Regions from separate parts of the Mesorhizobium sp. M1050 genome, predicted to be linked through region 1. Evidence: predicted binding sites of a transcription regulator. Region 1 holds the regulator's gene; the other holds the start of a gene.

Region 1 (5,351 bases):
CGATCGCCTCGAGCCGAGTTTCAAGATGCTGTCGCGCGTTGCCCGCATTTTCGAACAGCTGAACAACGCCTGGGATGTGCTGCGCACGATGACGCCCAGCGAATATACCGAGTTCCGCGATGCACTCGGCCAGTCCTCGGGGTTCCAGTCCTGGCAGTATCGCGCCATCGAGTTCATGGCCGGCAACCGCAACCTCGCCATGCTCGGCCCTCACAAGCACCGGCCGGACCTCAGCGGCAAGCTGGAGGCGATCCTGGCGGAGCCGTCGCTCTACGACGAAGCGCTGCTGCTTCTGGCGCGCAACGGATTCGACATCGGCACCGATGCCAGGCGCACGGATTGGCGTGAGACGCGAACCGAGAATGAAGAGGTTCTGGTCGCCTGGCAGACCATCTACCGCGACCCGCAGCGCTACTGGATGTTCTACGAACTGGCCGAGAAGCTGGTCGACTTCGAGGACTATTTCCGCCGCTGGCGCTTCAACCACGTCACCACGGTCGAGCGCATCATCGGCCTGAAACGCGGCACCGGCGGCACGTCGGGTGCTTCGTATCTCAAGAAGATGCTCGAGGTCGTGCTGTTTCCGGAGCTGTGGGCAGTCCGTACCCGGCTTTGACACAATCGAAATGAGAACAGGCACATCGAGGGCGCGCTTGCAGCGGAAAACCTTCGCGAACAACCGAGGACTGACTGACCATGAGTGGAATTCCTGATCTCGCTGCAATCGAAGCGATGGATGCCACGGATCCGCTCCGCGCCATGCGCGATCGTTTCATTCTGCCGGAGGGGGTGATCTATCTCGACGGCAATTCGCTTGGGGCAGCGTCGCATGCCGTTTTCGGCGAGCTGCAGCAGGCGGCCACCGAGGAATGGGCCAAGGATCTCATTCGGGCCTGGAATACAGCCGGATGGTTCGAGATGCCGATCGAACTCGGCGACCAGCTCGGACGCTTGATCGGGGCCGCAGCCGGACAGACTGTTGTCTGCGACACGACGTCGATCAACATCTACAAGGTGCTACATGCCGCGATGGAGATGCGGCCCGGCCGATCGGCCATCGTCGCCGAGGCTGACAGTTTTCCCACCGACCTCTACATCGCCGAAGGCGTTGCCTCGACCCGGGATGGGGTCCTTCTGCGCCTCGCGGGCGTCGACGCGCCAACCATCGAAGAGCTGATCGACGAAAGCGTCGCGGTGGTGCTGGTCAACCACGTCAATTACAAATCGGGTGAACTGCGCGACATGGCGGCGCTGACGCGCATAGCTCATGCGGCCGGAGTGCTGATCGTCTGGGATCTATGCCACACCGCTGGCGCTCTGCCAGTCGAGCTCGATCATGCAAAAGCCGATTTCGCTGTCGGCTGCACCTACAAGTACCTCAACGGCGGTCCAGGCGCGCCGGCCTTCATCTATGCCGCGCAACGCCACCACGGCGCGATCAGCCAGCCGCTCAGCGGCTGGTGGGGGCATGCACGGCCCTTTGCCTTCGAACGAGGCTATGTTGCCGGCACCGGTATCCGCCGCTTTCTGTGCGGCACGCAGCCGGTCCTGTCGATGCGGGCGCTCAAAGGTGCGCTCGCAATCTGGAACGACGTCGACGTGGCGGCATTGCGAAAGAAAAGCGTCGCGCTGACCGAACTGTTCATCCAGCTCGTCGAAGCGAAGTGCGGCGCCTATGGCCTCACGCTGGAGAGCACCCGCGACGCGACCAGGCGCGGCAGCCAGGTGTCGTTCGTTCACGATCATGGCTATCAAATCATGCGGGCGCTGATCGAGCGCGGAGTGATCGGTGACTTCCGCGCGCCGTCAACCATCCGTTTCGGATTTACGCCGCTCTATGTCGGCTACAAGGACGTGTGGCTGGCGGTCGAGGTGCTGGAAGACATTCTGCGAACGGATGCATGGAAGGACCAGCGTTTCGCCGTCAAGGAGGCCGTGACCTGACGCAGTCGTCCCAACTGTTGTCGCATCGTTGCCTCTTGGTCGGATGATGGAGGGACGAATTTCCAGTGCACAAATCCGGTTGCCGCTGCTGGCCAACACTGGCATCAACAAATTAACCAAGGTTGGCATTTTGGCTTCGTTTCGTTCACGGCAGACGAACGCATGGAAGGCTGGAAATGCCCCGTCGCGGATCCATGGGCAGCTCATGCCAAAGCTTGGGCCAACGATGGGCGGCAGCCCATTAACCATAACAATTTCAATGCCGGAAAGCGCCTTGTGACGGCATGCCGTGATCACCCAAGCGCGCTGGCGCGCGCCAAATAATTTCAGCGGCCTTAACAGATTCATTAAACTTTAAACGGTTGCAGAACACAACTGGAACATATAGTGTTTGTTCTGGGTTTGTTTTCTGATTCTGGTTTTTAGGTACCCTGGGGGCCGCCATGCTGACACGCAAGCAACACGAACTGCTGATGTTCATTCATGAACGCCTGAAGGAAAGCGGCATTCCGCCATCCTTCGACGAGATGAAGGAGGCGCTCGACCTTGCCTCCAAATCCGGGATTCATCGTTTGATCACGGCACTGGAAGAGCGCGGCTTCATTCGCCGGCTGCCCAACCGGGCACGCGCGTTGGAAGTGCTGCGGCTGCCGGATTCGATCGCGCCCGGCCTCAACGCCGCAAAAAAATTCTCGCCAAGCGTCATCCAGGGCAGTCTTGGTCAGGCCAGCGTCGGCCAGGGCGGCCTTGGCCGGCAGATCAAGCCGACGTCTTCGCGGATGCCTTCAGCCGGCAATGACGACGACGTGGTCTCCGCCGTGTCGATCCCTGTGATGGGGCGCATCGCCGCCGGTGTGCCGATCGATGCCATCCAGCACCAGACCCATTCGATCTCGGTGCCGCCGGACATGATCATGGGAGGCGAGCACTATGCGCTGGAGGTCAAGGGCGACTCGATGATCGAGGCCGGCATCTTCGACGGCGACACCGTCATCATCCGCAACGCCGATACGGCGAGCCCTGGCGAGATCATCGTGGCGCTGGTGGATGAAGAGGAAGCGACGCTGAAGCGGTTCCGCCGCAAGGGTGCCTCGATTGCTCTCGAAGCCGCCAATCCGGCCTATGAGACGCGGATTTTCGGACCAGACCGGGTCAAGGTGCAGGGCAAGCTTGTCGGCCTGATCCGCCGTTACTGAGGCAGCTGCGGTTTAACGACGGGCTTGTCCGGTCTCTTGAAGGGCGGCAGGCCCCTCGCCTCACGCGAAAACTTACGTTGCACGTGCCAAGGCCGGTAGGGCCTACCCACCGCAAAGCTGACCGTTGCCGGCGTGGTCGCCGACTGGCGATCGAAGAAGACGGCAGCACTGCCATTGCGAGCCAGTTGCCGTTTGGTGATGACGAGAACCAGCGGGTTGTGACAAGCGTCATAGGCCGTCGCGTCGTTGATGACGATCAGGTCGGCGAAGCCGCAGGCTTTCCAGGTGTCCTTTCGGTCCTCGACATAGGCAATGATAGCTCCGGACGGATGCCTGGCGAGACAAACGCCTGATGTGCAATAGAATGGCGCTCCCGGCGGCATTTCAGCCGCATCCTCGACGTCGAATTGCCCGTCGCCTTCGTCGAACACCTCCGGCGCGATAATGCTTTCGGATGTCAGCGCACGCTTCCAGTTGTCGACGGTGAATTCGTTCGGCCTGGCCCGGCTGACCGCGAGTTCGCCGCCGCCAATCGGCAGCGCCACCAGCCTTGCATCCTCCGAGACCAGCACGTCAGGTACGCGCGTATCCGAGACGGTCAACAGGCCGGCAAGCGCGAAGGGAAGCGCTGCGAGCCGCAACCATGTGGTCGCCATCGTCGCGATGACCAAGGCAATCGTCACCAGCACGACGGATTGCTGCGAAATCAAACCGATTGCGTCGACTGGCGAACGCTCGGAAATCCATCCGGACATCGCGATCATCACCGTCAGGCCTTTGCCCATCAGATAGAGGGCCGGCCAGTCAAACCCGAATGGCATCAGCAGCGCGCTGGCGACAGCCAGGAACATCACGACTGTTACGATAGGCATGATGGCCAGGTTGGCGAATAGGCTGAGCGGCGACACACGCTGAAAATGCCAGATGGCAAACAGCGCCGTGGCGCTGCCGGCGATGATGGATGTCATGGCAAGGCCGCCTGCCGCCAGCAGGAATTTTCGCGTCAGGAAGCCGGGCAAGGATCGCTTTGGCGGCGGTGGCCTCGCTTTCCCCGCACGATGATCCGCCCAGCCGGCATAGGCGCCGACCAGCGCGGCCGTCGCGGCAAACGACATTTGAAAACTCGGGCCGACCACTTCATGCGGCGACACCATGATGACGGCGATCGCCGAGATCGCCAGATTGCGCATCGTCAGCGCAGCCCGATCAAACAGAACGGCAATCAGCATCACCGCCAGCATGATGAAACTGCGCTCGGCGGCAACGACGACGCCTGAGATGACAAGATAGGCGGCGATCGAGAACAGTGCGGCGGCCGCAGCATACTTCTTGACCGGGCGACGCGCGGAAAAATTCGGAAACAGAGCGAAGGCGCCACGCAGCAAACCCATGATGGTGCCAGCGACCAGCGCCATGTGCAGTCCGGAAATGGAGATGATGTGATAGATGCCGGTACGCCGCATCGCCTCGTTCACGTCATCGGGAATGCCGGCGCGAACGCCGACGATCAGCGCCGCGGCGATCTCGCCTTCGGCGCCACCGACGCTGCCCCTGATGTGATCGGCAATGGCTTCACGGGCTTTTTCGATCCCCGAGGAAAGCCGGGCCGCCAGCGGCATGCTATCGTCCTCGGTGACGACAAGTTTTGGATTGCCGAGAAAGAAACCGCTGCCGCCGATGCCGGCGAAATAGCTGTCGAAGGAGAAGTCGTAGCTGTCCGGCCGCACCGGCCCGGTCGGCGGCAACAGCTTGGCATATCCAGTGATTAGGGAACCGGCGGTCATGTCCGCCGGGATATTGCGTGCCGAAAGCCGCACCCGCTCCGGCGCATAGCGCAGTTTCGGCCTTGCAGTCGATGCCACGTCGATGGTCAGCCGGACGCGACCGCTCTCCATGCGTTCGAGCGAGACGACCCGGCCGGTCACTTGCGTCGAGATTTCCGAGCCCAGCATCTGCGTTCCGGCTCGCCATGTCTCGACCTTCGCGGCGAGCAGGCCGAGCGTGCACAAAAGTGCCGCCATGATGCACAGATGGGTCTTCGGCCAGGAATGCGAGACCAGCGCGCAGAGCCCGGCCAAGATGACGACTGCGACAGGCTTTGCGAAGTCCGGCTCCGCCGCCAGCGAAAAATAGCCGATCGCCCCGCTTGCCAGGCAGACCGGCACCAGCAGGAAGGCCACGCCTCGGTCGAGTTCCAGGCCCGCCGCCATG
Region 2 (5,351 bases), on a different contig from region 1:
GCCACGGCCGGAACGCTTGGCGTGGTAGAGTGCCGTCTCCGCCTTGTTGATGAGGATTTCGGTGGTTTCGTCGCCCGAAGAAAACAGCGAGCAGCCGACCGAGGCCGAAAGCCTGGCAGTGCGTTCGCCGACATCGTATGGCGCCGACAGGATCTCGATCAGCATGCGCGACTTTTCGGCCGCCGCTTCCTCGCTGAACACCATCGGATAGAGAAACGCAAATTCGTCGGCGCCGATGCGGCAGACCGTGGAGTAGCCGTCCATCGAGGCGCGCAGCCGCATCGCGACCTGGATCAGGATGTCGTCACCGGCCTTGTGGCCGAACAGGTCGTTGATCGGCTTGAAGCCGTCGAGATCGAGAATGCCGACGGTAAAGGGCGCGGGATCGTCGGCACGGTCGCTTATCAGGCGATCGACCTTGTCGAAGAAGCGGCGATGGTTGCCAAGCCCGGTCAACGGATCTGTGAACGCCAGATCCGTGCTCTCCCTGTTTGCCTGACCGGTGCCAAACGAAGTTTGCATCGGTGTCCCTGTTTTGTGTCGTCGGAATTTATTGCGAGACTGGCAGCAAACCCTTTAGGAAACGTATCGCCAAATGGATTTTTCACGGGTAAAGCGCATCACCTTCGGGAAGGCCGACGTGGGGCGTGTCAAGCCGTTGTTTTCACGCGCACATCTCCGTCGTTTGCCGCCACCGGATGACCCGGCGCCTCGCCTTGTCTGCACATGGCCGGCAAGATCAATGCCGGCCTGGCTTTGCGACTTGCTTATGCCAATCCTGGAATGTCGCGATTGGCAGACGGACAGTGAGCCTGTACAGGCAAGACAGTCGTCCCATCCGAGTCCACCGGAGACCGCCATGAAGCTGAAAATCGCAGTCCAGATGGACCACATCTCCACCGTGTCGATCGCCGGCGACACCTCGTTCGCGCTGTCGCTGGAAGCGCAGCGGCGCGGCCACCAGCTGTTCCACTACACGCCCGACCGGCTGTCGCTGCGCGACGGCAAGGTGTTTGCCCGCATCGAGGAAATGCAGGTGCGCGACGAGAAGGGCAGCCACTACTCGCTGGGCGAGAGGGTGCGCACCGATTTGTCGGAGATGGACGTGGTCCTGCTCAGGCAGGATCCGCCCTTCGACATGAACTACATCACCACCACGCATATCCTCGAGCGAATCCATCCGAAGACGTTGGTGGTCAACGACCCGGCCTGGGTGCGCAACAGCCCGGAAAAGATCTTCGTCACCGAGTTTCCCGACCTGATGCCGGACACGCTGATCACCAAGGACCCGCTGGAAGTGGCCGCCTTCCGCAAGGAGTTCGGCGACATCATCATCAAGCCGCTCTACGGCAATGGCGGCGCCGGCATCTTCCATCTGCACGAGGCCGACCGCAACCTTGCCTCGCTGCTCGAAATGTTCGGCCAGATGTTCCGCGAGCCCTATATCGTGCAGCGCTACCTGAAGGACGTGCGCAAGGGCGACAAGCGCATCATCCTGGTCGACGGCGAACCGGTCGGTGCCATCAACCGGGTGCCGGCCGAACACGATTCCCGCTCCAACATGCATGTCGGCGGCCGCGCCGAAAAGACCGAGCTGACGGCACGCGAGCGCGAGATCTGCGCCCGTATCGGGCCATCGCTGAAAGAGCGCGGCTTCATCCTCGTCGGCATCGATGTCATCGGCGACTACATGACCGAGATCAACGTGACCTCGCCGACCGGCGTGCGCGAAGTGCAGCGCTTCGGCGGCGCCGACATCGCCAGCCTGTTCTGGGACGCGATCGAGGACAAACGGAAGTAACCGTCTTCATTTCGTCTTAGCTTGGCATTGCAACCGAGCTCTGTCCGGCTGCAACCTACGCGCTCATGCGTTCCTGTAATGTTCTTGATTTGGCCGGGAAATTGTGATTGTCTCGCCAAAGGGGCTCCAACGCCCTAATGGCGCGGGCTCGGGCAAGCCCACATTCGGGGTGGGCAAATGGTGGCGCGGGTTCGCACGGTCGCTTTCCAGGGCATTGAGGCCGTGCCCGTCGACGTGCAGGTGATGATCGCGCCTGGCAAGGTCAACATGCATATCGTCGGCCTTGGCGACAAGGCGGTGGCCGAAAGTCGAGAGCGGGTGCAGGCGGCGCTTCATGCCTCGGGCCTGTCGATGCCGTCGAAGAAAGTCACGGTCAATCTGGCGCCCGCCGACCTGCCGAAGGAAGGCAGCCATTACGATTTGCCGATCGCGCTTGGCCTGATGGCGGCATTGGGCGCCATTCCGGGCGACATGCTGGCCGGCTACGTCGTCCTTGGCGAATTGTCGCTTGATGGCACGATTGCCGCGGTCGCCGGTGCCTTGCCGGCGGCCATCGCCGCCAATGCAGAGGGCAAGGGACTCATCTGCCCGTTTGCCTGCGGGCCGGAAGCGGCCTGGGCGGGCAAGGAAATCGACATTCTGGCGCCGCGCAGCCTGATCGCCATCGCCAATCATTTTCGCGGCACGCAGGTGCTGTCGCGGCCGGAAGCCGGCATCCACGCCGCGGCACGCGACCTGCCCGACCTTGCTGACATCAAGGGCCAGGAGACCGCCAAGCGGGCGCTGGAAGTGGCGGCGGCCGGTGGTCATAACCTTTTGATGATCGGTCCGCCCGGCTCGGGCAAATCGATGCTGGCACAGCGGCTGCCGTCGATCCTGCCGCCGCTGGCGCCGAAGGAATTGCTTGAGGTCTCGATGATCGCCTCGGTGGCGGGCGAACTCGGCGAAGGCAAGTTGACCGACCGGCGGCCATTCCGCGCCCCGCACCATTCGGCTTCGATGGCGGCGATGGTCGGCGGTGGCGTACGTGCACGGCCGGGAGAAGTGTCGCTTGCCCATCACGGTGTGCTGTTTCTCGACGAGTTTCCCGAATTCACGCCGCAGACGCTCGATGCCTTGCGCCAGCCGCTCGAGACCGGCGACTGCATGATCGCGCGCGCCAATCATCGCGTCACCTATCCGGCGCGCATCCAACTGGTCGCGGCGATGAACCCTTGCCGGTGCGGCATGGCTGGCGAGCCGGGCTATCGCTGCCTGCGTGGCGAGCGTTGCCGCACCGACTACCAGGCGCGCATCTCGGGCCCGCTGCTCGACCGCATCGATCTGCGGATCGAAGTGCCGGCGGTGTCGGCAAGCGATCTGATCCGGCCCGACCGGGCGGAGAAAAGCGCCGAAGTGGCGCTGCGCGTGGCGCGCGCCCGCACCATCCAGCGCGAGCGCTTCGAACGGCTCGGCGCCACCCGCGCCACCACCAACGCGCATTGTGCGCCCTCGGTCATCGAGGAGATCGCCATGCCTGACGCCGCCGGCCTGTCACTGCTCAAGGACGCCAGCGAGAAGCTCGCCTTTTCCGCCCGCGCCTATCACCGGGTGCTGAAGGTGGCGCGCACGCTGGCCGATCTCGACGCCAGCGAAGCCGTCGGCCGCATTCACCTGGCGGAGGCAATTTCCTACCGCATGAGTTCGGAGCGCATGGCGCAGGCGGCTTGACGGGCAGGTGAGGCACCGCTTTCCCGGAGAAGGTGGCAAATCCTATAGGGACTATCTTGCGCGCTGTGAGCGCGCCGGAACCCAGCCATGAGCACTCGCATCGAAGACATGAGAAACCTTGGACCAGCTACAGCGCGGATGCTGGCGGAAATCGATGTTCTCTGTGAGGAGGATTTGCGCGGTTTAGGCGCGGTTGAGGCTTATCACCGTCTGAAATTCCGGTTCGGACAGCATATAACCATCAACGCGCTCTATGCGATGGAGGCGGCGATCCGCGGTTGTGACTGGCGGGCGCTCGACAGCGGAACCAAGGAGCATCTGCGTCGGCAGGCCCGCTATGCGACCGCGCGGCAAGCCGACCCTGCCGAATGAGCATTCACATCAACGGTGACGTTGGGTCTGCCGGCGTCGCATGGGCGTCGGACACTTCCGGTGCTCGCCTGAATATCAAGTGAACCAGCAGGCCGACGTATCCCACCTGAAGTATGACCATTGCTAGAATGGCCCAACCGAACGCCACCCAGACCGATCCGGCTTCAATGTAGGCCCAGATCGCCACCGTGATCGTGGTGGCGGACATGCCCACCAGGAACTGCGGAAAATACATCGTTTTGCCACCCGCTCGACCAGCCGCTAGTTAAGTTTTCACTAATTTAGCCAAATTGCAAGCTTACAGGACCAAGCTGCGCGCCTCGTCACGATGGCCGATGCCTCGCCGGCTTCCGCGATCACGCCATAACGGGCCCCTTACAAATCGGCCATGTCTGCAGTGCGGCGGACCTGATTGTCCGCTTGGCCGGCGTCCGCATCACCCAACGGCCCCCACCGGACGGGCGTCGGCCATTTTTCTCACCCCTTCACCGGAAGGATGGCCGTTATCGGCGCCCGACTAAGGTCTTGGCTGTTGCATTGGATGTTCCTTAGCTTAGACAATACGAATATGATTGGGTTTGGGGGTGTCGGCAATGTTCATCGACTACTACGAAATCCTGGAAGTTAGCCCGAACGCCAATTCAGAAACGCTGGAGCGAATATTTCGCTATTTTGCGATGCGCTATCATCCAGACAATCAACAGACCGGCGATGAAACCCGCTTCAGCGAAATCGTAGAAGCGCACAATACGCTCAAGGATCCGGTAAAGCGCGCTCAATACGACATCGCGTACAGGGATAATGCCAGCCTTCGCCGTGAATTGACCGAGGAAGCAAGCAGCACCAAAGGCATCGAGCGGGATGTCGTGATCCAGGCCAAACTCCTCTCGCTGCTTTACGCGAAGCGCCGGCACGACGTCACCAATCCCGGGATCGGAGATGTAGAACTCGAACGCCTGTCAGGCTGCCCGCGAGAACACCTGGAATTTCATCTCTGGTACCTGAAAGCAAAAGGCTGGATAGCAAGAGTGGAAAATGGAACGATCGCGATTACGGTAGAAGGCGTCGATCGCGCCAACTCCGAACACCGTCGCGATCCCGTCGTTCGGCTCCTGGACCACAGAGCCTCCTGAGGCCTTGTCGCTGGCTGGAAACCCAGGTCGAATATCCGCCGCCCCATTCACGGCAGCGGCAGGCCGCTTGTGGCTGTTCAGCCCTGCTTCGCCTTCAGCTCCAGCCGGCGCGCGTGCAGAACCGGTTCGGTGTAGCCATTGGGCTGGACGCGGCCTTTGAAGACCAGATCGCAGGCGGCCTGGAAGGCGATCGAGGTGTCGAAGTCGGCGGCCATCGGATGGTAGAGCGGGTCGCCTTCGTTCTGGCGATCGACGATCGCAGCCATGCGCTTCATCGTCGCTATCACCTGGTCCTGTGTGCACACACGGTGATGCAGCCAGTTGGCGATGTGCTG

What was found. Region 1 encodes LexA, which represses DNA repair genes until DNA is damaged. Its sites were predicted from a motif close to TGTTCNNNNTGTGTTCNG; they were not measured.
Region 2: NKH57_RS04065 (YifB family Mg chelatase-like AAA ATPase) is a predicted target of LexA. The motif match lies at 1,870-1,887, and genes of this name have one in related genera.

What each region holds. Positions count from the first base shown of each region.
Region 1 is NZ_JAMYMV010000065.1:23,065-28,415, forward strand. It holds gene kynA (tryptophan 2,3-dioxygenase) at 1-616, shown strand, start outside; gene kynU (kynureninase) at 697-1,944, shown strand; gene lexA (transcriptional repressor LexA) at 2,388-3,140, shown strand; gene NKH57_RS26840 (ComEC/Rec2 family competence protein) at 3,134-5,351, opposite strand, start outside.
Region 2 is NZ_JAMYMV010000004.1:152,931-158,281, forward strand. It holds gene NKH57_RS04055 (putative bifunctional diguanylate cyclase/phosphodiesterase) at 1-522, opposite strand, end outside; gene gshB (glutathione synthase) at 860-1,801, shown strand; gene NKH57_RS04065 (YifB family Mg chelatase-like AAA ATPase) at 1,979-3,511, shown strand; gene NKH57_RS04070 (TfoX/Sxy family DNA transformation protein) at 3,599-3,883, shown strand; gene NKH57_RS04075 (exopolysaccharide production repressor protein) at 3,888-4,118, opposite strand; gene NKH57_RS04080 (J domain-containing protein) at 4,477-5,016, shown strand; gene NKH57_RS04085 (malate synthase G) at 5,094-5,351, opposite strand, start outside.